One region of the Streptomyces sp. NPDC048600 genome, then DNA from elsewhere that is predicted to be linked to it. Evidence: riboswitches for the same ligand, from Rfam matches in the RefSeq annotation. Region 1 holds a riboswitch; each other region holds the start of a gene.
The links. A riboswitch is a leader RNA that binds a small molecule or an ion and turns the genes downstream of it on or off. The one in region 1 is predicted to bind cyclic di-AMP.
Positions count from the first base shown of each region.

Region 2: another riboswitch for cyclic di-AMP. It lies ahead of ACZ6SQ_RS16410 (C40 family peptidase); the one in region 1 lies ahead of ACZ6SQ_RS35785 (peptidoglycan DD-metalloendopeptidase family protein).
Region 3: another riboswitch for cyclic di-AMP. It lies ahead of ACZ6SQ_RS37450 (M23 family metallopeptidase); the one in region 1 lies ahead of ACZ6SQ_RS35785 (peptidoglycan DD-metalloendopeptidase family protein).

Region 1 is NZ_JBVJGZ010000044.1:795-10,604, reverse strand. Features, by position in the region: gene ACZ6SQ_RS35790 (tyrosine-protein phosphatase) at 1-787, opposite strand, end outside; cyclic di-AMP (ydaO/yuaA leader) riboswitch at 1,394-1,553, shown strand; gene ACZ6SQ_RS35785 (peptidoglycan DD-metalloendopeptidase family protein) at 1,558-2,532, shown strand; gene ACZ6SQ_RS35780 (SGNH/GDSL hydrolase family protein) at 2,737-3,522, shown strand; gene ACZ6SQ_RS35775 (SIMPL domain-containing protein) at 3,937-4,698, shown strand; gene ACZ6SQ_RS35770 (TetR family transcriptional regulator C-terminal domain-containing protein) at 4,769-5,380, opposite strand; gene ACZ6SQ_RS35765 (Glu/Leu/Phe/Val dehydrogenase dimerization domain-containing protein) at 5,477-6,664, opposite strand; gene ACZ6SQ_RS35760 (MBL fold metallo-hydrolase) at 6,941-8,161, shown strand; gene ACZ6SQ_RS35755 (glycoside hydrolase family 5 protein) at 8,342-9,745, shown strand.
Region 2 is NZ_JBVJGZ010000010.1:134,736-144,545, reverse strand. Features, by position in the region: gene ACZ6SQ_RS16420 (hypothetical protein) at 30-383, shown strand; gene ACZ6SQ_RS16415 (tellurite resistance/C4-dicarboxylate transporter family protein) at 361-1,377, opposite strand; gene ACZ6SQ_RS16410 (C40 family peptidase) at 1,612-2,808, opposite strand; cyclic di-AMP (ydaO/yuaA leader) riboswitch at 2,816-2,985, opposite strand; gene pcrA (DNA helicase PcrA) at 3,215-5,695, shown strand; gene ACZ6SQ_RS16400 (M23 family metallopeptidase) at 5,815-7,380, opposite strand; gene ACZ6SQ_RS16395 (esterase/lipase family protein) at 7,693-8,580, opposite strand; gene ACZ6SQ_RS16390 (cobalamin B12-binding domain-containing protein) at 9,110-9,526, shown strand; gene ACZ6SQ_RS16385 (DUF5691 domain-containing protein) at 9,688-9,810, opposite strand, start outside.
Region 3 is NZ_JBVJGZ010000053.1:10,642-20,451, reverse strand. Features, by position in the region: gene ACZ6SQ_RS37455 (PP2C family protein-serine/threonine phosphatase) at 82-1,245, shown strand; cyclic di-AMP (ydaO/yuaA leader) riboswitch at 1,485-1,640, shown strand; gene ACZ6SQ_RS37450 (M23 family metallopeptidase) at 1,652-2,692, shown strand; gene ACZ6SQ_RS37445 (PrsW family intramembrane metalloprotease) at 2,802-4,127, opposite strand; gene trmB (tRNA (guanosine(46)-N7)-methyltransferase TrmB) at 4,178-5,035, opposite strand; gene lhgO (L-2-hydroxyglutarate oxidase) at 5,356-6,564, opposite strand; gene ACZ6SQ_RS37430 (MFS transporter) at 6,748-8,172, opposite strand; gene ACZ6SQ_RS37425 (asparagine synthase-related protein) at 8,853-9,810, shown strand, end outside.

The sequences.
Region 1 (9,810 bases):
GCCGGTCCCGCAGCCGCTCGCGGGTCTCGGGCGTGATGCCGAGGCCCCGCTCCAGATAGGCGTCGACCCCGCCCCAGGTCTCCTCGATGGTCTCCATCGCCGCCGTGAGGTACTCGGCGCGCGCGTCGAACAGAGGGCTCAGCAGGTCCATGATCTCGGGCGAGTACGCGGAGACGGCGTCGCCGTTGCGGCGCACCTTGTAGCGGCGGTGCTTGGCGTTGGACTCCAGGTAGTCGGTGAGGATGGCGTCGCGCTCGACCCCGACGGCCAGCAGGGTCACGGCCACGGACAGGCCCGCGCGGTCCTTGCCCGCCGCGCAGTGCATCAGCGCGGGGACGCTGTCCTCGGCGAGGGCGTGCAGCACGCGCGAGTGCTCGGCGGTGCGCTCACGAATGATCATGCGGTAGGAGGCGATCATCCGGCCCGCCGCCTTGCCGTCCGCGAGGATCGAGCGCAGCTGGTCCAGGTCGCCGTCGCGGACCATCTTCCAGAACTCGGCGCCGTCGGCCGGGTCGCTCAGCGGCAGGTTGACGTTGCGCACACCCGGCAGGTCGACGTCCGGGCCCTCCAGCTGCTGGTCGGCGGCGTTGCGGAAGTCGAAGATCGTGTGCAGGCCGAGGGAGGAGAGGAAGACGGCGTCCTCCGCGGTCGCGTGCGCGAGGTGGCCGCTGCGGTAGAGCGCGCCGTGGCGCACCCGGCGTCCGTCGACGGTCGGCAGTCCGCCCACGTCACGGAAATTACGCACGCCGGCCAGCTCGGGCTCGGTGGACGGGACCTGCTGCGTCACGGGGGCTCCCTCCCGGTCGGACCCTTCGGCGCGGCTCGTCGACGGGCGTGCTGTCGACGATACGACATGGCTTCCTGAGGCAACGAGTTGGCGCCCGGGGGTCTCGGCGGGGTGGTGTGTTGCTCCGGCGCGCGCGGTCGCCCGGCCGCCCCCTCCGGGTGGGGGAGGGTCATCCGGAGCCGGGCGAGCGGGACTCGGGGTGCGAATGGATCGAAACGGACTAATCCGCCAAGGTGTCCCATTGATGGCGATATCAGGGCAGTCTCGATGCGGCAGTTCTCCTGCTCCGCCACTTCTGGGCTTTCTGTCCGAATTAGCGCCTTCATTCCAACTCGCTCTGGAATAAAGGAACCTGGAGACATGTCACGTGAGGAGCGTCATATCGGTGACGGTGAGTCGTTCGTCATGCTCACGTAATCAAAGGGGTTTTCAAGGGCATTTGAGCAACCCGACAAGGTCATATTGCACGGAGTGTGACCGGGAAATTCCCGAAGGGATCAAGAACTCATGCTTCGGGCGGAACCTCTTGCTTGTCCGTTTGCGCCTTGCTCGCTTACGTTCGCCACCGATCCGGACGGACGCCTAATCCTGCCGCCGACCGGAGCCCGCACCGACCCACCCGTGCACGGCAGGAGCGGGGGACCCACAGGTACATCAGCCTGTTCCGGTCTCCGGATTCAGGCTTGGGGTAAAGCCGCGCCTCGGCGCGGCCGGACATCTCCAGTCCGCACCCGACAGCTCACCTCGCAGGCGCCGGAGAGGAATTCGCCATGCCCGCGAAGGGTAAGCACCGTCGTCCCAAGGCCCTGCGCCTGACCCGTACTCTCGCCGTCGCCGGAACCGGCGGAGCGGCTCTCGCCCTCCCGCTGCTCGGGGCCGGTGGCGCCAACGCCGCCACCGGACAGACCGTTTCCCACCAGGCCGCCCAGTCGGCCGTCACGGTCCAGAAGTCCGCCGTGGCCACGAAGGCCGCCACCAAGGCCGCCGCCGTGAACTCGGTCCCGCGCACCTACTCCGTGAAGTCCGGCGACTATCTGTCGAAGATCGCCGCGCAGCAGAAGGTCAGCGGTGGCTGGCAGAAGCTCTACCAGGACAACCGTGAGGCCGTCGGCGGCGACCCGTCGCTGATCCACCCGGGCCTGAAGCTCACGCTCGGCAAGAAGGCGGCCGAGGCCCGGTCCGAGGCTCCGGCCGCGCCGCGCCAGTCCTCCTCCGGGTCCGCCGGGACGTCCAAGCCCTCCGCGGCCTCGAAGTCCTCCGCTGCCTCGAAGTCCTCCGCGCAGCAGTCCTCCTCCGGCGCGTCCACCGCCTCCCAGACGGCCACCACCACGGCCAACGGCTTCAGCGCCCCGGTCTCCGGCGCGGGCGTCGGCACGGCCTACCGCGTGGCGGGCGGCATGTGGGCCAGCGGCTACCACACGGGCGCCGACTTCGTCGTCCCGACCGGCACCTCGCTGAAGGCCGTGGGCGCGGGCACCGTCGTCTCCGCGGGCTGGGCCGGCGCGTACGGCAACCAGGTCGTCATCCAGCTCGCCGACGGCCACTACGCCCAGTACGCCCACCTGTCCTCCCTCTCCGTCTCCGCCGGTCAGTCCGTGACCGGCGGGCAGCAGGTCGGCCTCTCCGGCACCACCGGCAACTCCACCGGCCCGCACCTGCACTTCGAGATCCGCACCACCCCGAACTACGGCTCGGACGTGGACCCGATCGCGTACCTGCGCTCGCACGGTGTGTCCATCGGCTGACGCCCCCGCTCCACCCCCGCCGAAGGCCGGACCCCGATCCCCGGGTCCGGCCTTCGCCGTGCCCGGAGTTATTCCGCGGATGCCAAGACTTGACCAGTGGCTTATGTCACCGCCCGTCAACCCCTGCCTACGGTCGCGTAGGTCACATTCGAGGGGGAATCATGGGCCGACGTGGCAGACGATTCGAAGAACGACAGCAGATCAGTGATCGGGTCGTACGTGGCGGTGGGGGACAGCTTCACCGAGGGCGTCGGCGACCCCGGCCCCGACGGGGCGTTCGTGGGGTGGGCGGACCGGTTCGCGGTGCTTCTCGCCGACCGGCGGCCCGAGGGCGATTTCGACTACACCAACCTGGCCGTGCGCGGGAAGCTGCTCGACCAGATCGTGGAGGACCAGTTGCCGCGGGCGGCTGAGCTCGCCCCCGACCTGGTCTCCTTCTGCGCGGGCGGCAACGACATCCTCCGGCCCGGCACCGACCCCGACGACGTCGCCGAGCGGTTCGAGCGGGCGATCGCCGCGCTGACCGGCGCGGTCGGCACGGTGCTGGTGACGACCGGGTTCGACACCCGTGGCGTGCCGCTGCTCAAGCATCTGCGCGGCAAGATCGCCACGTACAACGGGCATGTGCGGGCCGTCGCGGACCGGTACGGGTGCCCGGTGCTCGACCTGTGGTCCCTCAGGTCCGTCCAGGACCGCCGGGCCTGGGACGACGACCGGCTGCATCTCTCGCCCGAGGGTCACACCCGCGTGGCCCTGCGCGCCGGGCAGGCCCTCGGGGTCGAGGTCCCCGCCGACCCCGAGCAGCCCTGGCCGGCGTTGCCGCCGCGCGGCACCCTCGAGGTTCGCCGGGACGACGTGCAGTGGGCCCGTGAGTACCTCGTGCCCTGGATCGGGCGCCGTCTGCGGGGAGAGTCGTCCGGGGATCATGTCACCGCCAAGGGTGCGTTGAGTGCGGACGATATTCGGCATCGGATCGGGAAGGTGGCCTGACGGCCGACGCGGGGTGGCGCCTGCCGGGTGGCGCCTGCCGGGTGGCGCCTGCCGGGTGGGGTGTTCCGCGGGCCCGGGGGTGTGGGGACGTGGGGGCTCGGTCGGCGTGGGGGTGCGGGTTGGCTGTGGCTTTGCGCAGTTCCCCGCGCCCCTGAGGTGGGTGGGTGGCTCGGTTGGCGTCGGGGCGGGGGGTGGTTGGGGGTTTTGCGCAGTTCCTCGCGCCCCTTTGAGGTGGGTGGGTGGTTTGGTTGGTGTCGGGGTGCGGGGTGGTTGAGGGGTTTGTGCAGATCCCCGCGTCTCTCGAGGGCTGAGGCGGCCAGAGAGGTGACCGCGCTGGAGTGGTGCGCGGCGTCGGGGTGGGCGTGGTGCTGGGATGACCGCGATATCCCAGCGCACCCGAAAGGACCGGCCCGTATGCCCCCCACAGCACCACCCCGCACGACCGCCGCCCTCGCGGTCATCCTGCTCGCCCTCGGCCTGCCGACCGCCGCCGCCACCGCGGCCACCGCGCTCCCGGGGCCGACGCCGGCCCCCGCGGCCACCGCCCCGCACGCCTCGACCGTCACCGTCACCGGTGAGGGCAGCGCCACCACCGAACCCGACCTCGCGGTCGTCGGGGCCGGTGTCGAGTCCGTCGCCGAGACACCCCGGACGGCCCTGGACGCGCAGAGCGAGGCGGCCACGGCGCTGCTTCGGGCCGCCAGGGGACAAGGCATCTCCGAGGGCGACATCCGCACCGAGAGCGTGTCCCTCACCCCGGTCTACGAGTACCAGGAGGGAACCTCGCAGCTGAAGGGCTACCAGGCCGCGCAGTCCTTCACCCTGAAGGTGCGCGACGTGGACCGCACGGGCGCCATCCTCCAGGCTGTCACGGACGCCACCGGCACTGCGGGCCGTATCCACTCCGTCGCCTTCGACGTGGCCGACCCCGGCCCGCTGCGGGCGCGCGCCCGGCAGGCGGCGTACGAGGACGCGCACACCAAGGCCGAGCAGTACGCCCACCTCGGGGGCCGGAGCCTGGGGCGGCTGATCTCCCTGACCGAGGACACCACCAGCACCCCGCGTCCCTTCCCGCCGACGGCCGACGCGCCCGACGGCACCACCGTGGGCGTACCGATCGCCCCGGGCGAGATCCGCGCGACCTCCACGGTCACGGCGGTCTACGAACTGGAGTGACCCCCGAGCGGGGCCCCGCGCGGGCGTCGGGCCGGGCCGAGGGGTTCCGGCCGTCGTGCCCGGCGACGTCCTACGCCGTCAACGCCTCGCGCTCCAGGCCGAGTTCCCGTGCGAGTGCCTCCTCCGCCCAGTCCGTCGCCCGGGTCCGGGACATCGCGCCCGGGTAGGACGTCAGCTGGACCGCGAGACCGTCCAGGAGGGCGGTCAGCCGCAGCGCGCTGGCGGCGGGGTCGGGGCAGCGGAACTCGCCCGCCGCGACGCCTTCGGCGATCACCTCGGTGAGCGCGGCCTTCCACTGCCGGTCGAGATCACGGGTGACGTCCCGCAGCACCGGCTCGCGCAGGGCGGCCGCCCAGCCCTCGATCCACAGCCGCCAGCCCTTGGCCTGCCCGGTCGGGGCGTACCAGCGAACGGCGGCGCGCAGCCGGCGCACCGCGGTGGTACGACGGCCGAGCAGCTTGCGCAGCCGGACCAGGTCGCCCTCGGCGGCGTGGGCGAAGGCCGCGGCGACCAGCTTCTCCTTGGTCGAGAAGTGATACAGCACCAGCGCGTTGCTCACGCCCAGCGCGGAGGCGACGTCGGCGATCCGCACGGCGGCCACACCCCGTGCCTCGATCTGCCCGATGGCGGCCCGCAGCAACTCCTCGCGCCGCTCCGCCACGCTCAACCGCACTCTCGCCACGCGGATCACCCTACACAGCGGCCCCCACCCGCCCGCCGGGCCGGGGCGGCCGGGTGAGGGCGCTCCGTGACACCGCGTCCCGCCCCCGGCGACCGCTCAGCCGGCCGTCCCGTACCAGCCGAACCGCTCCGCGATCACCGGGAGCCGTTCCGCCACGATCGCGTGCGCGGCGGCCCGCGGGGTCGTTCCGTCGGCCTCGGCGCGCTCGAGCATCTGCCCGACCAGGGCGCGCATCGAGCGGCGCGTGTACGCGAACGCCTCGTCCGCGTCGGCGCCGATGTCGCCGAACAGGGTCCACCACCACCAGGCGTTCGTCCCGGAGTTGACCACCACGTCCGGCAGCACGCTCACCCCGCGCGCGGCGAGCAGTGCCTCCGCCTCGGCCACGACCGGCATGTTGGCCGCCTCCACGATCCAGCGCGCCCGTACGCGTTCCTGGTTCGCCGCGTCGATCGTGTAAGACACCGCGGCCGGGACCAGGATCTCCGCGTCGGCCGACAGCCAGGCGTCGCCCGGCAGTTCGCGGTCGCCGGGCCGCAGCGCGGACCGGTCCACGGTGCCGTAGGAGTCGCGCGCCGCGAGCAGGGCCTCCACGTCGAGCCCGGCCGGGTTGGCGACGGTGCCCTTGACGTCGGCGACCGCCACCACGGTCAGCCCCGCGCGCGAGAGGAAGCGGGCGGTGGCCCCGCCCATGGTGCCGAGCCCCTGCACGGCGACCCGGGTGCCGGTGTACGGGGCACCGGCCCGGTCCAGGGCCGTGAGCGCGGCCTCGGCCACCCCGCAGCCGCCCGCCAGCTCGTCGAGCCCGATGCCGTCCACCTCCACCGCGAAGGCGTCGGCGAGCCGGGCGCGGGCGGCCGCCTCGTCGTCCAGCAGCGGGTACACCGCCTGGATCGAGGAGACGAGCCCCGCCTCGGCGGCGGCCCGGTCGACCAGGTCCTGGGTCAGCCCGAGGTCCTCACCGGTGGTCCAGCAGTGCTTGACGTACGGCCGCATGGCCCGCAGGTACCGCACCAGCAGGCCGTACGCCTCCGGGTCCCGCGGGTCGCAGTCGATGCCGCCCTTCGCGCCGCCGAGCGGGACGTAGCGGCCCAGCGGGTTGTAGTGCAGGGCCTCCTTCATGGTCATGCCCCGGGCGAGCCCGGTGACCTCGTCGAGGGTGCAGCCCGGCCGCATCCGCAGTCCGCCGCTGGAGACGCCGCGCACCAGCCGGTCGACGACCAGGAAGCCCTGCCGTCCGGTGATGTGATCGGTCCAGGTGAGCGACAGCAGGGGGGTGGTCATGGAGACTCCTCGGGGACGGTGATCGGGGTGGGCCGACCGTGGCGAGGTCCACCGTGACCGGACGCGCCCCGGGCCGCCCGCCCGGGGGCGGGGCGGGGTCACCGGAACGCATTTACTGAATCAGCGGTCAGTATCGAAACGCGGCCGGGGGACTGTCAACGTGACGGCCCGGTCATGGCCGCCACCCGCTGTCACGGCGCTGTGACTGGACGGACCCGGCGTTGTCGGAGGGGCGGACCATAATGGAAAGCCTCACCGACTCCACCTGGAGGTACCGTGGCCGGTTTCCGTCCCCTGAGCGCCGGGCTCAGCGCGCTTCAGCCCGAGGCCTTCGGCGTGGACCCGAGCGGTGAGCGCATGGCCCGGATCCGTAGATCGCCGCACTTCAAGGACGGTGTCTTCCAGAATCCCGGCGGTCCCGCCCGTACCCGGCCCTCCGGCTCCGCCCTGGACTTCGCCAAGATCTACTTCGACAAGGACGCCCGCGCCCGCCGGGGCCCGCGCGGCCCGATCCCGGTCCACGCGACGACCCTCGCAGACATCTCCCGGCCGCCTTCCACCGGCCTGCGCCTGACCTGGATGGGGCACTCCAGCGTCCTCGCGGAGATCGACGGCAGGCGGGTGCTCTTCGACCCGGTCTGGGGCACGCGCTGCTCCCCGTTCGCCTTCGCCGGACCCAAGCGTCTGCACCCCGCGCCGCTGCCGCTGGCCGCGCTCGGCCCGGTCGACGTCGTCGTGATCTCCCACGACCACTACGACCATCTGGACCTGCCCACGATCAAGGCCCTGGCGGACACGGACACGGTCTTCGCCGTGCCGCTCGGCGTCGGCGCGCACCTGGAGCACTGGGGCGTCTCCGCCGACCGGCTGCGCGAGCTGGACTGGCACGAGGCCACCCGTATAGGCGGACTCACCCTCACCGCGACGCCGGCCCGCCACTTCTGCGGCCGGGGCCTGCGCAACACCCAGCACACCCTGTGGGCGTCCTGGGTCGTCGCCGGCGAGGAGCACCGCGTCTACCACAGCGGCGACACCGGCTACTTCGAGGGCTTCCAGGAGATCGGCGCCGAGCACGGCCCGTTCGACGCGACGATGATCCAGCTCGGCGCGTACAGCGAGTTCTGGCCCGACATCCACATGACCCCGGCCGAGGCGCTGCGCGCCCACCTCGACCTCCAGGGCGGTGCCCCCGCGGGCGTGCTGCTGCCGATCCACTGGGCCACCTTCAACCTCGCCCCGCACGCCTGGGCCGAGCCGGGCGAGTGGACCAAGGACGCGGCCGACGAGGCCGGCCAGACAGCGGCCTTCCCCCGCCCCGGCCAGCCCTTCGAGCCCGGCGGCAAGGTGCCGGGTGAGGCCTGGTGGCGCGTCCTGTCGGCCCCGCTCCCGGCCACCTGGCGCCGCTCCGGACAGTCGACCCCCCTGGCCCAGACCCCCTCAGGCTCCGGCCCGGCCGCGGACGCCCGACCCGACCTGGACCTCGCGGGCGACCGCTGACGGGACTACGGGACTACGGGACACCGGCGAAGGCCTGGGCCGAGGGTGCCGTGCCGACTGCCGTCGTCGTACCGCGATGCACAGGCGAACGACACGTTCTGTCGCACCTCTTGATGGACCGTCAGATCTGCTGATGGGATCTCCGGCACCAGTCGACCCGACCGTGCCGGAGGTCCGCCCGTGTACCGACGACTGTTCGCCGCGCTCGTCTGCGCCGCCCTGCTCGGGGCCGGGACCGCTGCCCGGGCGGGTGCCCAGGTCGCCCCCGTGCACACCGTGCCCGGCGAGGACGTGCCCCGGCTCACCGACGACCGCGGCCGGGTGCTCACCCTGCGCGGCTGGAACGTCGAGGACAAGGTCCACCGCGGTGACCAGGCCCTGTCCGCCGTCACCGAACGGCACTTCAGGGATCTGCGCGACCACGGTTTCAACTTCGCCCGGCTGCTGGTGTTCTGGGACGACCTGGAGCCCGAGCGGGGCCGGTACAGCGAGGACTACCTGCGGCGCGTCGAGCGCGTCCTCGACTGGGCGCACCGGTACCGGATCAAGGTGCTGGTCGACGCCCATCAGGACGTCTTCGGGCCCGCGTTCGGCCATCGCGGCATTCCGGCGTGGGCCACCAGGACCGACGGGCTGCCGTTCACCCCGCGACCCGGCGACTGGTTCTCCGAGTACTTCGAGCCCGCCGTCCAGCGCGCCTTCACCCATCTCTACGAGGACCCCGACCTGCGGCGCGCCCAGGCCGCCATGTGGCGGGTGCTGGCCGGGCGGTTCGCCCACCACCCGGCCGTGTTCGGCTACGACCTGATCAACGAGCCGATGGGCGAGCTGCGCGAGGGCGAGGACCTGGCGACGGCGGCCGGGCGGATCGAGGCAGAACAGCTCACCCCGATGTACAACCGGCTGGCCGACGCCGTGCGCGCCGCCGACCGCGACGCCTGGATCTTCTTCGAGCCCACCCCGATCGTGGGCGAGGGCGTACCCACCGGACTCGGCCGGGTGGACGACCCCAAGGCCGTGTACGCTCCGCACTTCTACAACACGGCGATGGAGGCGGGCGCCGACTACGACCCGGCCGCGCGCTGGATCGAGTCGTACGAGGCGGCCGTCACCGTGTATCCGCGGCGCCACCGCGTCCCGGTGGTCGTGGGGGAGTGGGGGCCGCTGAACAACTCGCTCCCCAACATGAGCCGCTTCTACCGCGACGCGCTCGCCTCGCTGGAGCGCTACGGCTCCGGCTGGGCGGGCTACGTCTGGTGCTACGGCGGCGGCTACTGCGCCCTGGACGGGCAAGGGGTGCTGCAACCCAACAAGGACCTGACCGCCGCGCCGTACGCCCCGGCCGTGGCGGGCAGCGGGCTCATCGAGACCCGTGACCCCGCCACCGGCGCCTACCGCCTCGACTACCGCGCCGCCCCCGGTGTCACCGAGATCCGGGTGCCGTCCCGGCCGGGCGGCTGGCGGGTCGCCGTGAGCGGCGCCGGGCGGACCGCGACGCCGGTGCTCCCCGCGGACCGGTCGGCCACGGCCCGCGTGCACGCCCGGCCGGGCGGCCGGGTGACGGTGGTGGTCACGCCGAGGTGACCCGTCGGGACGGAAGCGAGTGTCACCGCCTGTGATCGCTTTCGATCGGCTCGGACCGGTTCGGT
Region 2 (9,810 bases), on a different contig from region 1:
CCGCCGGGCCCTGATTAGGCTCCGGCCCCATGGACGTACTCATCCATCTCTTCGTGGGCCTGCACATCATCGGCATCGCCTCGCTCCTGGGCGGCTTCCTCACCCAGATGAAAGCGATGGGCCAGGGCACCGCGCGCTTCGTCCCGGCGATGCTGCACGGCGCCCTGACGATGCTGGTCACCGGTGTGATCCTGGTCGGCCTCAATCAGGCCGACGACCAGTCGGTGAACAACATCAAGGTCGGTGTGAAGCTGGCCCTGCTGATCGTGATCCTGGGCCTCGTCTATGTGAAGCGGGACGAGGAGACGGTGGACAAGCGCCTGTTCGGGCTGGTCGGCCTGCTGACCACGGTGAACGTCTTCATCGCCGTGCTCTGGACCTGACGCCCTCCGCCGAGTGCCGCGGGGCCCGCTCGCCCCGCAGCTCCGCGCGGGCCGCCGCGACGGCCAGGGCGGCCACCGCCAGCCAGGCGGCCACGGCGATCCACAGCAGCACCTGACCCGGGCCCTTCAGCCACGGGACGTCCAGGGCGGTGGACACGGACAGCATCGCCGCCGCCGTCATGCCCATGGGGAAGACGGTGGACCAGCGCCGGACGTCGTAGCCCGGCCGCGGCCATCCGGCCTCGGCGGCGAGCAGGACGACGTAGCAGGCGACGTCGAGCAGGAGCAGGGTGAGGGTGACCGAGCGCAGGACGTCGTAGTCGTCCTGGTTCCACAGGTAGAGCTGCGGGCTGTCGGCGGCGATCAGCTTCGATCCGGCCAGGGCGGAGATCGCGAGCGCGCCGCCCGCGATCCACTGGTCACCGGCGCCCCTGGCCACCTGACGCAGATCGAAACGGGCCAGCGCGAAGCCGTAGACGACGAGGCCGAGCCAGAACAGCACCATGGCCGCGCGCGCGAGCCAGGCCACCTCCTCCGCCCCGGCCAGGGTCGCCCCGAGCACCGCGAGCCCCTGCGTGGCCACACAGCCCAGGAACACCGCCCCGGGCATCCGCTGCTTCCAGCGCCCGACCACATCGACCATCAGCACCGGCCACAGCACCGTGGCGAGCGCCAGCAGCGCGTAGGCCAGGGACTGCCAGCCCAGCACCGAGAAACGCGTGCCCAGCACGGTCGTCGCGGCCACCGCCGTCAGGGCGGCCGGTGACCCCGCCTCCTCGAGCCACCGCCCCCGCTCCCGCAGCAGCCGTAGGACGAAGTCCGCCGCCAGGCCCAGCCACGCGAGGCAGGCGAGCACGAGCAGGATCCGCGACAGCACCTCGTGGCCGGACAGATGCAGACCGACCGACAGGATGCCGGTCGCCATCACGGCGGCCCCGGCCGCGGGCGGACGCTGCGCCCACCAGGCGCTCGGGGAAGTGGTGGTAGCGGGCATGCGCCCGATGCTAGGAACCAGCCCGTGCCGCGCACGCGGGCCACGCGCGGGCACGGCCGAAACCACGCCGTCGCCCGCCGAACAGCCCACAGCGCCGCCCCCGGGCGCACCTGCGCGCGTGGCGGGCCGAGCAGCGCGAGGACCCCGGGCCCGGGGGCGCGTACGGCCCCTCACGCACCCACGCGCGCGTACGAGCCGCGTAGGACCCTCACGCGCGCGTGCCGCGTTCTCGCGTCAGCCCGGCCGCACGACGCTGTGGATCGAGCCCTCGCCGTCGTAGTAGATCGACTCCTCGCGGACGTAGGCGCCCGGCTTGGGGGCGTGGATCATCATGCCGTTGCCGATGTAGAGGCCGACGTGGCTGATGTCGTCGTAGAAGAAGACGAGGTCACCGGGCCGGGCGTCGGTGAGGGAGACCGTGGTGCCCGCGTTGACCTGGTCCCACGTGGTGCGCGGGAGGGTGACGCCGGCGGCCTTCCACGCGGCCCCGGTGAGGCCGGAGCAGTCGTAGGAGTCGGGCCCCGTGGCGCCCCACACGTACGGCTTGCCGATCTGGGTGCGGGCGAAGGCGACCGCCTTGTCGCCCTTGGTGGAGGTCGAGGTGTCCGGCGCGGGCGTGGACGGCGTCTCGGTGGTGCCGGTGGAGGGCGACGGAGCCGGGTCGGGCTGCGCCGCCTCCCGGGCAGCGGCCTCGGCGGCGGCCGCCTCCCGCTCGCGCTGCGCCTCGGCCTGCTGCGCGGCGAGCTCGGCGGCCTTGCGGGCGGCCTCCTCGCGCTTCTGCTCCTCGATCTGAGCGAGCCTGGCCTTCTCCTCGGCGGTCAGCTGCGACAGCAGCTCGCGCGCGTCGGAGAGCTTCTTCTGGACGGTCGCCTTGGCCGTCCTCAGCTCGGTCTGGGAGTCGGTCAGCGTCGCGAGGCTCTCGGTGGCCTCGCGGCGCTTCTCCATGGTCTCGGACTGCTGGGTGACGTAGTCGTCGACCGCGTCCTTCTGACGGCCGGTCAGCCGGTCCATCAGCTGGTTCTGGTCGAAGTAGTCCTGCGGGTCGTCGGCGAGGAGGAAGGTCGCCGTGTCCGGCGCGGCGGAGCCGGTGCGGTACTGGGCCGCGGCGAAGGAACCGAGTTCCTCGCGCGCGTCGTTGAGCTTCTGGGTGCGCTTGGCGACGTCGTCCAGGAGGGTGTCGACCTGCTTGCGCTGCTTGGTGGTCCGCTCCTTGGCGGAGTTGTACTTCTCGGTCGCCGACTCCGCCTGGCGGTAGAGATCGTCGACCTTCTTCTCGACCTCCTCCAGGCTCGGCCGGTCGTCGTCCGAGGGGGTGGCGTTGGCCGTCTGGGACAGCAGGGCCACGGAGGTGAGGGCCGCCGTGGCCAGGGCGGGGGTCCGTATGCCTGCGACACGCGTCCCGGCGGGACGCGGCTTGCGGTGCGACGCCAAGAGAGGCGACTCCTTCCATCGGCCGCCTACCGAGTTAGCTGTCGGGTTCGGGCGGGTGGTTCGGAAGGGTTGCCCTACGGCTCGCTCCCGCGAGGAAGTGAGCCGATTCACCCCGGGATCTGTGGGTCCCCGGCTCCGGCGGGCGTTCGGGCGCACCGGACTCGGCGGAGGCGGTACGGCCCGGCGTCGTTCGCCGGTGGGGGTCGTACGGCCTGCCCGGAACCGTAGCCAACTCGTGTGGTGCGTGTGAAGGTTGATGGGCGATATGCCCGATACATTTTTGTGACCTTGTCGCGCACGCGCTTGCTGTGCCGCAGGCTGTGTCACCGGCGCTACTTAGGGTGGTGGCGGGGAGTTCTCCGGACGGCGGCCGGTTGTCGGTGGGGGCCCCTAGACTCGGAGAGCGATGAGCAGCCTCTTTGACGACAGCTTCCTGGCGGACCTCCAGGCCCCTCGCGGGCACGAGGAGGAGCACCCGCCGCCGCCCGAGGACGAGCATGCTCCGGAGCGCGTTCCGGAGGATCTGTTCGGCGGGAAGTTCGACGTGCCCCCGGACCGGGACGACTACTACCGCGACGGCGCCCCGCGGCCGGTGATCGACGCGGCGGCCCTGCTGGACGGTCTCAACGACAACCAGCGTGCCGCGGTCGTCCACTCCGGCTCCCCGCTGCTGATCGTGGCCGGCGCCGGCTCCGGCAAGACCCGTGTGCTCACCCACCGCATCGCGCATCTGCTGGGCGAGCGCCATGTGCACCCGGGCCAGATCCTCGCGATCACCTTCACCAACAAGGCCGCGGGCGAGATGAAGGAGCGCGTCGAGCAGCTCGTCGGCCCGCGGGCGAACGCGATGTGGGTGATGACCTTCCACAGCGCGTGCGTGCGCATCCTGCGCCGCGAGTCCAAGAAGCTCGGCTTCACGTCGTCCTTCTCGATCTACGACGCCGCCGACTCCAAGCGCCTGATGGCCCTGGTCTGCCGCGACCTGGACCTCGACCCCAAGCGCTTCCCGCCGAAGTCCTTCAGCGCCAAGATCAGCAACCTGAAGAACGAGCTGATCGACGAGGAGGACTTCGCCGCCCAGGCGTCCGACGGCTTCGAGAAGACCCTCGCCCAGGCCTACGCGATGTACCAGTCGCGGCTGCGTGAGGCGAACGCCCTCGACTTCGACGACCTGATCATGACGACGGTCAATCTGCTGCGCGCCTTCCCCGACGTCGCCGAGCACTACCGCCGCCGCTTCCGCCACGTCCTGGTCGACGAGTACCAGGACACCAACCACGCCCAGTACGCCCTGGTGCGCGAGCTGGTGGGCACCAGGGAGCACCCGGTCGACGTACCGCCCAGCGAGTACGACGTGCCGCCCGCCGAGCTCTGCGTGGTGGGTGACGCCGACCAGTCGATCTACGCCTTCCGCGGCGCGACCATCCGCAACATCCTCCAGTTCGAGGAGGACTACCCGGACGCGACGACGATCCTGCTGGAGCAGAACTACCGCTCCACCCAGACGATCCTCTCCGCGGCCAACGCGGTCATCGAGCGCAACGAGTCCCGCCGTCCCAAGAACCTGTGGACCAACGCGGGCGCGGGCGCGCAGATCACCGGCTACGTGGCCGACACCGAGCACGATGAGGCGCAGTTCGTCGCCGACGAGATAGACCGCCTCACGGACTCGGGCGACGCGAAGGCAGGCGACGTCGCCGTCTTCTACCGCACCAACGCCCAGTCCCGGGTCTTCGAAGAGGTCTTCATCCGCGTCGGCCTGCCCTACAAGGTCGTCGGCGGCGTCCGCTTCTACGAGCGCAAGGAGGTCCGGGACGTCCTGGCCTACCTGCGGGTGCTGGCCAACCCGGAGGACTCCGTCCCGCTGCGCCGCATCCTGAACGTGCCCAAGCGCGGCATCGGTGAGCGCGCCGAGGCGATGATCGACGCCCTGTCCCAGCGGGAGAGGATCAGCTTCCCGCAGGCGCTCAAGCGCGTCGACGAGGCGTACGGCATGGCCGCCCGGTCGACCAACGCCGTCAAGCGGTTCAACACGCTGATGGAGGAGCTGCGGACGATCGTGGAGTCCGGCGCGGGACCGGCCACGGTCCTGGAGGCCGTCCTCGAACGCACCGGTTATCTGGCCGAGTTGCAGGCCTCCACCGACCCGCAGGACGAGACCCGCATCGAGAACCTCCAGGAACTCGCCGCCGTGGCGCTGGAGTTCGAGCAGGAGTCGGAGGAGGCCCCGGGCGGGCTGTCGGACTTCCTGGAGCGGGTCGCGCTGGTCGCCGACTCCGACCAGATCCCCGACGAGGACGAGGAAGGCTCCGGCGTCATCACCCTGATGACCCTGCACACCGCCAAGGGCCTGGAGTTCCCGGTCGTCTTCCTCACGGGCATGGAGGACGGCGTCTTCCCGCACATGCGGGCCCTCGGCCAGACCAAGGAGCTGGAGGAGGAGCGCCGCCTCGCCTACGTCGGCATCACCCGCGCGCGTGAGCGGCTCTATCTCACGCGCTCGACGATGCGCAGCGCCTGGGGACAGCCCTCGTACAACCCGCCCTCCCGCTTCCTGGAGGAGATCCCGCCCACGCACCTGGAGTGGAAGCGCACGGGCGCGACCGCGCCCGTCTCCTCCGGCCCGGCCTCCGGGATCGCCGCCTCGCTGTCCTCCTCGCGTTCGCGCTCCTCGGCGTCGGGCGCCTCGGGCTTCGCCACCCGCCGCACCGCGGAGCAGCCGGTCGTCGGGCTGGCGGTCGGCGACCGCGTCACCCACGACCAGTTCGGGCTCGGCACGGTGATGGCCGTCAAGGGCACCGGCTCCAACGCCGAGGCGACGATCGACTTCGGCGACGCCAAGCCGAAGCGGCTGCTGCTGCGGTACGCCCCGGTCGAGAAGCTGTAGGGGGACGGACGGCGAAAGCCCCGGCGGACGACGTCCGGCGGGGCTTCGACAAGAGAGGGCAGGGCTCACCAGAAGGCAGGGCCCGTCAAGACGCAGGGTGCACCAGGGGGCAGGGGCTACTAGGGCTCGAGGCCGTGGCTGCGCAGCCAGGACAGCGGGTCGATCGACGAACCGCCGCCGGGACGCACCTCGAAGTGCAGATGCGGGCCGGTGGAGTTGCCCGAGTTGCCGGAGTAGGCGATCGTGTCGCCGGCCTTCACGGTCGCCCCGAAGGGCACCTGGTAGCTGGAGAGGTGGCAGTACCACGTCTCCGTGCCGTCCATCGCCGTCACGATCACCATGTTGCCGTAGGCGCTGTTCCACTGCGTGCGCACGGTGCCGTCGGTCGCGGCCATCACGGGAGTGCCGTACGAGACGGGGAAGTCGATGCCGGTGTGCATGGACATCCAGTTGACGCCGGACTGGCCGTAGTAGGCGCTCAGTCCGTGCTGGGCGACCGGCAGCGCGAACTTGGGGCGCAGCCGCTCCTTGCGGGCCGCCTCCTCCGCCGCCAGCTTCCGCTCGAGCTCCTGCTGCGCCTTGAGGTCGATGCGCTCCTGGGTGCGGCTCGCGCGGTCGGCGAAGTCGTCGGCCTCGGCGCTCAGGCTCGCCAGCTGGGTGTCCAGCTTGTTGTTGGCGGCGGACGGCTTGACGGGCGCGGCGTCCGCGGCGGTCGTCGTGGCGTCCTTGCTGTCGCCGCCGGTCAGGTTGCCCACGGAGGCCGCGGCGATCCCGGCGACGCCCATCACGCAGGCGGAGGGCACGGCGATCGTCAGCAGCGCGGAACGCTTGGCAGGGGTACGGCGGCGGGAGCGGGCCGCTCCGCGGGAGGCGACGCGGGGCGCGGGCAGGGGCGTGGCCTCCTCCTGGCCGTCCAGGAGGTCCACCGCGGGCAGTTCCCCGGTGTCGCCGGGGTCGCCGTGCTCGTACCCGGCCTCACCGTCGTACGCGGTCTGTTCGTCGTGCGTCTCGTACCCGGCGTGTTCGTCGTACGCCGCGTGCGTGTCGTGGGCCGTGTGCTCCTCGTACGCGGTCTGCCCGTCGTGGGCGACCTGGTCGAAGGTGGCAGTGGCCTGCTGGTCGAAGGGCAGCTCGTACTCGGCGGCGGCCGTGCCGTCGGAGTTCCACTGCGTGGCGTCGTAGGCGCCGGTGTCGGAGCCGTGGGTGCCCCAGTACCACTGCTGGGTCTGGTCGGCTGCCGGGACGGCGGACTGGTCGGGCTGGAGCCAGGCGCTCGCGTCCCACTGGCCACTGGCGTCCGCGGCGGTGGCCTGCGGCGGCACGAGCGGCAGTTGCTGGTCGCCGGTGGCCCAGGCCGTGGCGTCGTAGGAGCCCGTGCCGTAGGTGGCGTGCTGCTGGGCCGCGTACGTGTCGTAGTGCGCGGTCTGGTGACTGCCGGAGTTCCACTGCGTGGCGTCGTAGGCGCCGGTGTCATGGCCTGTGGGCATGGCGCCGAAGAGGGGGTCCGCGGTGTAGGTCCCGGTGGCGTGGCCGCCGGCCGCAAAACCGTTCGCGTCGTAGGCGCCGTATGTGGTGAAGTCGCCGTACGGGGCTTCCTGGGTGCCGTACGACGCGTAGTGCGCCGAGTCGGCGTCGGAAGCCGGAGCCGGGGTGGTCATGGTCCCCGACGGGTGACGGTCGTTCACCAACTTCTCTTTCGCCTCGACAACAGGGGCTGCCAGAGCAGTGCGGTGACTGTACCCGGCGGTATGCGGGCACGACAATCTTCCTCAGGTTTCACGCGCGCAGGAAACGGGCATTCGGCCGCCTTTCGGCGGACTGTGGGCACGACTTTGGCCTTGTGTTCGATAACCGTTCGACTTCTGGCCCCCGTCGAGTACCTCTTGGGCGGCCCTCCGGAGCACTTCGAGCGGCTTCCGGAGGGCGGTTGTCCGTTCGGCCGACGCGTCAAGTTGCCTGAGTGAACCAGTGGTTGCCGATCGGTGTACGGGTCGCCGTCAGGCCACGGTCAGTCCGCCGGCCCCGGCGCCGGCCGGCGCGGCAGGGGAGTCCGCGGTGTCCGCGCTCTCCAGGGCTCGCCGTATCCCGTCGGCCACGGCCGGGTGCACCGGCAGCGCGAGGTGGCCGATCCCGGTCACCAGGACGTTGTGCGCCAGCAGGTCGGGATGGTCGATCCGGGCGGCCTCCAGCGGGTCCATCACATGGTCGAGGTCGCTCCAGAAGCTGACGAACCGCGTACGGCAGCCCGGGGCCGGCCGGGACAGCTCCTCTATGACGCGCGAACCCGGGCGCATCTGGCGCACGATCGGATGCGCGTCCGCCAGCGGCGCCACCCGGGTGCCGGAGTGCGGAGTGCCCAGTGTGACCAGGGTGCGCACCCGCAGATCGCCGCCGAGCCGCTGCGCGTAGTAGCGGGCGATCAGTCCGCCGAGGCTGTGCCCGACGATGTCGACCCGGCCGCTGCCGGTGCGCTCGCAGATCTCCTCGATGTGCCGGCCGAGCAGCTCCGCGGCCGCGCGGATGTCGCAGGTGAGCGGAGAGTAGTTGAGCGACTCGACCCGCGGGTGGCCGTGCTGGGCCAGGGAGCGGCGCAGCAGCAGGAACACCGAGCGGTTGTCCATGAAGCCGTGCAGCAGCACGACCGGTGTCCGCTCCCGCGTGGGGAGCCGGGGCGGGTCCTCGGTGCCCGCGCCGCGGGACGGGGCCGAGGTGGGCTCGGGGCGGCGCTCCGAGGTGATTCCGGAAGGGTAGAGGAGCAGATGGCCGCCGAGGATGGCTATCTCCAGGGCGGTCGCCTTCAGCAGGGCCACGGACAGACCGGTGAGTCTGCCGGGCAGGAGGAGCCTGTACAGCGACTGAAGGCGCAACAGATCCAGGACCCTCATGACCGACCTCCCCTCGGCACACGGAAGAACGGCTCTGTCCCCCGTGAGCCTGTGTGGAGAGCCATGGCGAGTGTGGTGGGCCGGGCCCGGACGGAGTGCGTGCCCGGTGCGCGGGAGGTGGCGCGGGCGGCGCCGGTGGTCTGGTGAGGTTCTCCGCCGGTGCGGCGGCCTCGTCGCGGCTCTCCTGGCGCGTGTTCCGGCCGGGTGCGCGGTCCTTCGGCCGCTGGGTGCCGCGGCGCGTGGGCCGCGATGGCTCGGAAGTGTGCGCGGCGAATATGTCCCACGTGTGATTTCCCCCTCGGTTCCTCCGCGAAACAGCCGGTTGCGGGATGTCGGCGATAACGTGCGTTCACTTCTCCGGCCGGTGTGGCCCCCGGCGTCCGTGCCGCGGCGGCGCCGCCCTCGGTCGACGGCGGGACCGGCGAGGCGTCCGCCCCACCCACGTGTGATCTGCATCACATGCGTGAGGTGTCGGATGTGTGCGGTACTTGTCGATACGGATGGATGCAGTCGCTTCATGGAGGCAGTGATGGGTGTGGCAGCCGGTCCGATCCGCGTGGTGGTGGCCAAGCCGGGGCTCGACGGCCACGACCGCGGCGCCAAGGTGATCGCGCGGGCGCTGCGCGACGCCGGTATGGAGGTCATCTACACCGGCCTCCACCAGACCCCCGAGCAGATCGTCGACACGGCGATCCAGGAGGACGCCGACGCGATCGGGCTGTCCATCCTCTCGGGCGCCCACAACACGCTCTTCTCCGCCGTGATCAGGCTCCTGCGCGAGCGTGAGGCCGAGGACATCCTGGTGTTCGGCGGCGGCATCATCCCGGAGGCGGACATCGCGCCGCTCAAGGAGCAGGGCGTCGCCGAGATCTTCACCCCGGGCGCCACGACCGCGTCCGTCGTGGACTGGGTCCGCGCGAACGTCCGCCAGCCGGCCGGGGCGTAGAGCTCCGGTCCGTGCGGTGAGGTGAGCCGCTCCGGTCCGTACGGTGAGGCGATCCGCTCCGGTCTGTGCGGTGAGGTGAGCCACCGGGGCGGACCGCGGTCCCGCCCGGTGGCCGTACGGCCGGGTGCCGTCGGACGGTCCGGTCGCGGGGCCGTGCGCTGTCAGGCTCCGGGTTCCGGGCCGGGCGGCGGCATCAGCTCCCGCGTCATCGCCGCGCGCAGCCGCAGGGTGGAGACCAGGCGCTGGAAGGCCTCGGACCAGTAGCCGCCCGCGCCGGGCGAGGC
Region 3 (9,810 bases), on a different contig from region 1:
GCTCGCCGCCCCCGCCCGGGGCCGCGACCCTGGACGGACGCGGCCGAGCGGCGGCCCGCGACCAAGGCTGCGGGAGACAGGGTGGCGCCGGGTGAGGAGAGGGGCGCCGGTGCACGCGGCCGGCGCGTCGGCCCGCCGCCCGCCGAACGACGGCGGGTCTCCTGGACCCGGACGTTCGTCCGCGCCCTGCCCGCCCTGCTGATCGGCGTCGGGGCCGTCTACGACTGGCTCACCCCCTCCGTGCACACGGCCGCCCCCTTCTTCACCGCCGCGCCCCTGGTCGCCGCTCCGCTCTACTCCCGGCGCGGCACGCTGCTCACCGGCCTGGTCGCGCTCGCGGTCGTGGTGGTGGTGCACGCCTTCCTCGGCATCGCGCTGGAGGCCGAGTCGGTCACCGAGGAGATCACCGTGGGGACCGTGGCCTTCCTGGCCGTCGTCATCAACAACCTGGTGCGCCGCAGCAGCGAGCGGCTCGCCTCCGTGCGGGAGATCGCCGAGGCCGCCCAGCGCGCGGTGCTGCCCGAACCCCCCGGACGGATCGGCCGCTTCGAGATCGCCGCCCGCTACGAGGCCGCACAGCAGGGCGCCTTCATCGGCGGCGACCTGTACGCCGTGCAGGACACCCCGCACGGCGTACGGCTCGTGGTCGGGGACGTCCGCGGCAAGGGCATGGGCGCGGTGTCCGCGGTCGCGGTCGTCATCGGGGCGTTCCGGGAGGCGGCCGAGCAGGAGGCCACGCTGGAGGCGGTCGCCCAGCGTCTGGAGCGGGCCCTGGAGCGCGATGTGGGGCGGCGGCTCGGGCCGGAGGCCGAGGAGGGGTTCACGACCGCCGTGCTCGCCGAACTCCCGCACGGCGACGGGATCGTACGCCTGCTCGACCGTGGGCATCCGCCCCCGCTCGTGCTGCACGCCGACGGCACCCTGCACACGCTGGAGCCCCGTGTCGCGGCGCTGCCGCTGGGCCTCGGCGACCTGGAGCCCCTTCCGGTGCGGGCCGAGCAACGGCCCTTCCCCGCCGGGGCCACGCTCCTGCTCCACACCGACGGGCTGTCCGAGGCGCGCGACGCCGAGGGGGTGTTCTACGACCCCGCGGCGCGGCTCGCCGGCCGGGTCTTCCGCGGGCCGGAGCGGCTGCTCCAGACCGTCGTGGAGGAGGTGCGCCGGCACACCGGGGGCGCGCTGGGCGACGACATGGCGCTGCTCGCCGTACGGCGGCCGGGAGCGGTGGCGCGGGGGCGGACCTGAGAGAGGCCGATGTCACCCCAGGTGATCGGACGACTGCCCTCCGCATAACATCTGAGTCACCGTCAGAAACTGGGACGGTACCGAGTCGCGGTCAAGTCGCCCGTTTTTGGCCGTTCATGGGCCGAAAGTTCTGGCCAGAAACTGTAATGATCAAGCGGAACGGCTTGGAATTAGGCACCGGGTTCTATTAACGTCCGATAACGCAGCGCGGTCGTCCCAGCCGTCACAAGAGGCGGCTCCGTGCGCACGCGCCGAATCCCGCAAGGGAACCGGGGAACCACCAACTTGGGGTGAATCGGGCGTAATCCGCCGCGAAATCGGCAGATATACGCGCGTAGGAGACCTTCCTGCTCCGAACCCGTCAGCTAACCCGGTAGGCGAGAAGGAAGGAAAGGAGCACGCCCACGTGGCGTCCAACCCGCCTGTCCCGCAAGCCCCGTTCGTGCCGGGCCAGCGCACCGCCGACACCGAGACCTTCGTCTACGGCGGTCCCCGCACCGACGACGGCCCGTGGGAGGAGTGGAACCCCACCGCGGACTCCGTCCGTCCCGTGCGCGGCAAGCACCGGGTCTCCAAGCAGCGCGGCGGCGGTCTCGCCCGCAGCTCCACCGTCCTCGGCGTCGGCGTCATAGCCGCCGTGGGTGCCGGCGGTATGGCCAGCGCCCAGTCCGGCAAGCCGCCGGTCGCCATCTCCATGCCCGACCTGCCCTCCGTCAGCTCCTTCCTGCCGGGCGAGGAGCCCGTCGAGGAGACGCCGCAGGCAGCGTCCCCGCTCAGCTCGATCGGCACCACCGCGGCCGACACCACCGAGGGCACCGCCGACGCCGGTGAGGCCCTGCGCGCCCGCATCATGGCGCAGGCCGAGCAGCAGCAGGACCAGGCCGAGGCCAGGGCCGTCGAGGCCGCGCAGGCCGCCGCGGAGAAGCAGGCCGCCGAAGCCGCCGCCAAGGCCGAGAAGGAGGCGGAGGCCAAGGCCGCCGCCGAGAAGGCCGCCGCGGAGGAGGAGGCCCGCAAGAAGGCCGAGGCCGAGCGCCTCGCCGAGCTGGCCCGCCAGTACACGCTGCCGACCTCCTCGTACACGCTCACCTCCGTCTTCGGACAGGCCGGCTCCATGTGGTCCTCCGGCTACCACACGGGCCTGGACTTCGCCGCTCCCACCGGTACCCCGCTGAAGGCCGTCCACACCGGCACGGTCACCGAGGCCGGCTGGAGCGGTTCCTACGGCTACCGCACCGTCCTCACCCTCGAGGACGGCACCGAGGTCTGGTATGCCCACCAGTCCTCGATCAACGTCAGTGTCGGCCAGCAGGTCAACACCGGTGACGTGATCGGACGCGTGGGTGCCACCGGCAACGTCACCGGCCCGCACCTGCACCTCGAGGTGCACACCGGCGACGGCGACGTGGACCCGATGGCCTGGCTCCAGAGCAAGGGCCTCAACCCCTGACGACCCGGGAGGTCCCCGGCCGTGCGCCCCGGCGCGCACATCGCCCGAGGACTTCCCGAATCCCCGGCGGTCCTGACGACAACCCCCCGACGTCAGGGCTGCCGGTTCCTCATGTGCGGTACGGGTTGTGGACGGGACGGCCGCCGGGAAGTCCCTGGACGCCGTACCCGTAGTGCCCGAAGGACCCGTAGGGCCCGTAGTACTGCGGTGCGGGAGCAGTCGTCCTCACCGCGTACCGGAGTGCCGGGCGGGCCGCCTCGCGCCGGGCCCAGAGCTCGTGCAGCAGCTCGCGCTCCCGTACGACGAAGTCCGCGCCGGCGCGGCCCCTGCGCCCCCGGTGCCGCAGGAACGCCAGCGAGGTCGCGTACGCCTCGTACTGCGCCACCTGCCGTCCGCCCGGTGAGCCGAGGTGGTGCCGGGCGTACTGACGGGCCGTCCGGCGGGCCCGCATCGAGCCGAGCGCGTACGGCTCCCCGGGCGTCAGCCAGCCCGCCGCCACATACGCGGGCAGTTCCTCGCGCACCGTGCGCAGTTCGCGCTGCCGGGTCCAGACCACCAGCCAGGTCAACAGGCCGAACGCGGGGACCATGAACGCCCCGTACACCGCGAAGAAGCCGTACGGGCCGAAGGTCGCCGAGCCGTTCCACAGCGCGTGCATGCCCATCGCCGTCAGCAGGCCCGCCAGCGGCAGCAGCACGCGGCGCAGACGCTGGCGCTCGCCGGACAGCGCGGCGACGCCGAAGCCGATGCCGGTCAGCACGGTGAAGAGGGGATGCGCGAACGGGGACATGATCACGCGGACGAAGAAGGTCGCGGCCGTCACCGAGGCGATGCCCGAGTCGCCGGCGAGCTGGTCGGTGCCGAAGGCGTTGCCCAGGTAGAGGATGTTCTCGGTGAACGCGAACCCGGTCGCGGTGACACCGGCGACGACGACCCCGTCGACGATCCCGGTGAAGTCGCCTCTGCGGAACAGGAAGACCAGCAGCAGCGCGGCGGCCTTCGCGGACTCCTCGACGACCGGCGCCACCAGCGTGGCACCGAGGGTGTCCGCGCTGGTCGGGTCGGCCGTCGCGGTGGCTATCCATCTCGTGGCGAAGCTGTTGGCGACGATGGCTATCAGCGCCGCCGCGCAGGCCCCCCAGGCGAAGCAGAAGACCAGGTTCCGCCAGGGGCCGGGCGCCACCCGGTCCAGCCAGCGGAACGCGGCTATGAGCAGCGGCACGGGCAGCACCGCGAGGCCCAGGCCCACCAGGAAGCCGTCCGTACCGGTCTGTTCGCGCACCAGGGCCAGGATCACGAGGCCGGAGAGCGCGAGAAGGACCGTCAGCGCCGTGTAGCGCACCCAGACGCGCTGCCACCAGTGCGGGTGCCGGCGCGAGCCGCGGCCGAGCGGGTCCTGTGCGGGGGGCGTCGGGTACGGGGGAAAGATGGCCACGACATCGACCCTAACGAGACAGGGGCGCGCCCCGCAGTTGCGTAAGGGGCTCAGGCGCCGGGGGTTTCGTGGGGGGTGGGGGCTCCGTAAGCGGTGGACTGATCGATTTCTGCGGTCTCTGTGGCCCCGACAGGCTTCACGCGGCGGAACAGCAGATCGTTCACGACGTGGCCCTTGTCCAGCCCCTGGCCCTCGAACCGGGTCAGCGGGCGGTGGGCGGGGCGCGGTGCGAAGCCGCCGTCGTCCTGGGTGTTCTCGAAGTCGGAGTGGGCCGTCAGGACTTCCAGCATCTGCTCGGCGTAGGGCTCCCAGTCCGTGGCGCAGTGCACCAGGGCGCCCGGTCTGAGGCGGGTGGCCGCGAGGGTGAGGAACTCCGGCTGGATGAGGCGGCGCTTGTGGTGCCGCTTCTTCGGCCAGGGGTCGGGGAAGTACACGCGCAGCCCGTCGAGGGAGTCGGGGAGGAGCATCTCGCGGAGCAGGATGATCGCGTCGCCGTTGCCGACACGGATGTTGGACAGGCTGGTGCGGTCGGCGAGGTTGAGGAGATTGCCCTGGCCCGGCGTGTGGACGTCCACGGCCAGGATGTTGGTGTCCGGGTCGGCGGCGGCCATCTGCGCCGTGGCCTCGCCCATGCCGAAGCCGATCTCCAGGACGACCGGGCGGTCGTTGCCGAACAGCTCACCGAGGTCGGGGATCTTGTGGCCGTCGATGTCCAGGCCCCACTTGGACCACAGGCGCTGGAGCGCGTCGGCCTGACCTGCCGTGACACGGCTGCGGCGCGGCTGGAAGCTTCGGATCCGCCGCTCGAAGTGCGACCCGGCGGGGTCGGCCTTCGGGCCGTCGGGGAAACGGGGCTCTCCCTTGGCGCGGGGAAGCGGGGCTGCGGGGGTGTGGGGCGACTCAGACACAGTGGGGTCGAGTCTACGGCGGCGGGATGCGCGGGGCGGCCGCGCGGCGGGCCGAGGGCGGTGCGCGGCCCGGCGGGGACACGCCCCAGGGCCCGGAGCTCCCGCGAGCACGTCCTTCGGCCGCCCGGGGGCACCGGGTCCCGGAGCCCCCGTGGGCACGTCCCTCGGCCGCCCGGCCACGGAGGAAGACACCTCAGCCGCCCTCCCGCCCCCGGACGGAAGCGAAGGGTTCCCCGCGACCCACCCAATGCCCTAGCCACTGGCCCCTCGCCACCGACCCCACACCCCACCACCCGCCTCACGGTCGGTCCCGCCCCGTCTCAGACCCGGGCCAGTGCCGTCAGCGCCAGGCGGGCCACCTCCCGGCCGATCGGCAGGGAGGCGGTCGCGGCGGGGGAGGGGGCGTTGAGGACGTGGACGGCCCGGTCCCCTTCCTTGATCAGGAAGTCGTCGACGAGGGTGCCGTCGCGCAGCACGGCCTGGGCCCGGACCCCGGCCGGGGCGGGCACCAGGTCCCGCGATGTCACGGCGGGCAGCAGCCGGCGCACCGCCTCGGTGAAGGCGGACCGGGACAGCGAGCGGTGCAGCTCGCCCGCGCCGTAGAGCCAGTGGCGGCGGGCCATCCGCCAGGCCCCGGGCCAGGCGAGGGTGGTGGCCAGCTCGCGGGGGCGCACGGTGGACCAGCCGTAGCCCTCGCGGGCGAGCGCCGGCACCGCGTTGGGACCGATGTGGACACCGCCGTCGAAACCGCGCGTGAGGTGGACGCCGAGGAAGGGGAAGGCGGGGTCGGGCACCGGGTAGACGAGGCCGCGCACCAGGTCGGGCCGGGCCAGCTCGTAGTACTCGCCCCGGAACGGGATGATCCGCATCTCGGGCTCGTCACCGGTCATCCGGGCGATCTCGTCGCAGCGCAGCCCGGCGCAGTTCACCAGGACGCGGCCCCGGACGATGTCGCCCCGGGAGGTCCGCACGGCCACCCCGAGGTCGGGGCGGCGGTCCACCCGGGCGACCTGCGCACCGTAGCGGATCTCGGCGCCGGACGCCTCGGCCAGCTGCCGGGCGACCCCGACGAAGTCGCACACGCCCGTGCTGCCGACGTGTATGGCCGCGAGGCCGCGCACCTCCGGCTCGTACTCGGCGATCTGGGCGGAACCCAGCTCCCGCACCGGAATGCCGTTCTCCCGGCCGCGCTGCACGAGTCCGTGCAGCCGGGGCAGCTCCGAGCGCTCGGTGGCGACGATCAGCTTGCCGGTGACGGCGTGGTCGATTCCGTACTCGGCGCAGAACTTGACCATCTCGGCGGCACCCCGCACGGCGTACCGCGCCTTGAGCGAGCCGGGACGGTAGTAGATGCCGCTGTGGATCACTCCGCTGTTGCGGCCGGTCTGGTGCCGGGCGGGACCCGGCTCCTTCTCCAGCACCGTCACACGGGTGCCGGGCGCGGCACGCGTGATCGCGTACGCGGTCGACAGCCCGACGATCCCACCGCCGATCACGAGCACATCGCAGTCGTACCCGATTGAACGCACCTGGCTCCACCTCCCGGCTTCGATAGTGCACTGCGCCACTGACAATCGTTTGAAACCCAGTGCCTTCGTGGTGTCCGTCCGGGAACGCGGGGGGTGCGGCGGCCCGGGGCGTCACCGCGGGCACGCGTACGGCCGGGGGCGGCCCTGCCACCCGGTACGGACGGGCGTCGGGGCTCCCCGCCGCTACGCCGGGGTCATCAGCAGGGGCCGGGCCCTCTCGCGCAGCTCCACCACGCGCGGCTCGTCCCCGTAGGGCTCGAGGCGGTGCAGGAGATCCTTGACGTACTCCGTGGTCCGGGCCGACGAGATGCGCCCGGCGACCTCCACCGCCCGCACGCCCTGCTCGCACGCCGCGTCGAGGTTGCCCGACTCCAGCTCGGCCACGGCGGAGACGACCAGCCGCAGGCCGTGGGAGCGCACGAACTCCTCGGTCGGCTTGGACAGGGCGTACTCCGTGAAGCGGCGGACCTGGCGGGGTGCCTTGAGGTCGCGGTAGCACTCGGCGGCGTCCGCGGCGAAGCGGTCGTAGGAGTAGAAGCCGAGCCAGCCGGGGTCGTTGTCGCCGTCGCGCGAGCGCTCCAGCCAGCCCTCGGCGGCCTTCAGGGCGGCGCCGGCGGCCTGGGCGTCACCGGCGCGCGCGTGGGCGCGTGCCTCGACGAGCCGGAAGAAGCTCATCGTGCGCGCGGTGGCCAGGCCGCGGTTGCGCTCCAGGGCGGCCTGGGCGAGGTCGACGCCCTCGTCGCCGAAGCCTCGGTAGGTGGCCTGGAGCGACATGGAGGCCAGGACGTAGCCCCCGAGGGGGACGTCCGCGGCGGCCCGGGCCAGGCGCAGGGCCTGGATGTAGTAGCGCTGGGCCGCTTCCTGCTGTCCCGTGTCGAAGGCCATCCAGCCCGCGAGACGGGTGAGTTCGGCACTCGCGCCGAACAGGGCCCGGCCGACGTCGTCGGAGTAGGAGCCCAGCAGCAGAGGGGCCGCCTCCACTCGGAGACACTCGGGGACCATCGACGAACGCCAGTCCCCGCCGCCGTACTTGGAGTCCCAGCGCCGGGCGTCCTCGGCGGCCTCCCGCAGCTTGCGCACATCGCTGTGGCCGACTTTGAGCGGTGCGCCCGAGCCTTCCGTGTGGCTGGCCTCGCGCGCGACCGAACTGTCGGCCGGGGTTATCAGCCAACGGGACGCAGGCGTCGCGTACGCGGTCACGGCGAACGATCCGGCCAGCGACTGCCAGATGCCGCCGGAGCCGGCGCGACGGCCGGCCAGGTCGAGGCGGTAGAGCTCGGTGGCCGACCTGACGGCCTGGCCGACGTCTCTGGGGAAGGCGAGGCCGACCTCGGGCGCGGGGTCGGCGTCCGCCAGGCCGATCTCGTGCAACGGCACGGGACGGCCCAGCTTCTGGCCGATGGCGGCCGCGATCAGGTGCGGAGCGGCGCCCTGCGGCACCATGCCCTTCGACACCCAGCGCGCCACCGACGTCTTGTCGTAGCGAAGCGTCAACCCGCGTTGTGCGCCGAGGTCGTTGACGCGCCGCGCGAGGCCTGCGTTGCTGATTCCCGCGAGGGCGAGAACGGCGCCGAGTTTCTCGTTCGGCCCGCGTTGCTCCCTGGACATGCGCCACCCCTCGACACAGACGGCTGCCGCGCTGGCATAACCACGCGGCATTCGTAAACCCAGCGTAGTTCGCCGCATCCCAAGCGTTAAGGGGCATTGTTCCGGTTGGCGGGATTGTTGCCCGTACTCAAGTACGGGCCGGGCACGGTGCGTTGCGGCGTGCCCCCGACGTGTGGCCGTGCGCCTGTGCGTGCGCTCTACTCCGGCCATTCGGGGAGCGGTTCCATGGCTGATGCGTGGGTCGGCCCGCTGTACTGGATCCAGTGGGCTGGGGGACACCGCCGCCTCCATCCCCGCGGGCGGCGGACCGGTCCGGGGGGCGGGTTACGCCTCCCGGGCTGCGCGCGCCCGGGCCGGGCGCAGAGCCTGTACGGAGCGTGTGCGGCGGGAGCCCAATACACCATCCACAGACCAGAATTGGCCGAAAATCGCCCCCAGGCCTGATGTGTGATCAGCCCCCCGACCATGGGAGTTGAGGGCGCGCACGGGGTTTCGGGGGCTCACTCGGGGGCGCATTCACGTCGCACGCGCCCTGCCCCACCGGGCGGTCGACCCGGTGACCACCGCCGCACTCCACGTGGCGCATGCGGCTCCGCCAACCCTCTGTGACGCGTTCTTCGTGGCAGCATGGTGAACCGTTCGTACGGTGCACTGATTGTCCACAGCTCGTGGAGGCGTCGATGCGGTGGTTGGTGGGATGGAGCAGCGCCGCCGCGGGGGCCGTCGCCCCCGGCTCCGCGGGCGCCACCGGGTACGAAGGCGAGACCCTCCATCCGGTCGGCTCCCAACTCCTGTGGGGCGACCCCGATCCGCTGTGGGCGGTCGGCGACTGGCGGCCCGACGAGGTGCGCGTCGTCAAGGCCGACGAGCACAACCGCCTCGCCGTCCTGGGTACCTGCGGCGCCAGCGACGAGGAACTGCGCCTCGGCCTCTTCACCGCGCGCGGCGGCGCCCTGCGCCATCTGACCGCCTGGGCCGGCAGCTACACGGCCGTGGTCCAGGTCGGCCGCCGCGTCACCGTGTGCGGTGATCTCGCGGGCGCCCGCCCGGTGTTCCACACCCCCTGGGCCGGCGGCACCGCCTACGCCACCGCCGCCCTGCCGCTCGCCGACCTGATCGAGGCCAACCTCGACTTCGGCCATCTCGCCGCGCTGCTCGCCGCCCCGGACGTTCCCGCCGCGCTCTACGACTCCACGCCCTACGACGGCGTGCGCCGCATTCCGCCGGGTCACGCGCTGATCCTGCGCGCCGGGGCGCGCGAGGTCGCCGGTTACGAGCCCGTCGCCTCCCTCGCGGTGGCCGCGCCCCCGGCCGACCCCGGCAGCGCCGTCGGCGCCGTGCGCGAGGCACTCGTCGACGCCGTCCGCGCCCGCCTGGCCGCACCCCGCCACGTCCCGGGTACGGGCATCGACCCCGGCCCGGTGCCGGGGATGGGCCCCGCCGAACGACGCGCACAACGCGGGACACCGGTCCCCGGCATCGGCGCCGACCTCTCCGGCGGTCCCGCCTCCAGCACCCTGGCCCTCCTCGCGGCGGGCCTGCCCGGTATGCCCGGCACGGTCCTCGGCCACGGCACGGGCGCGGGCGAACGGCTCCTCGCGGTCACCTTCAACGACCTCGCCGTCGGCGGCACCGAGG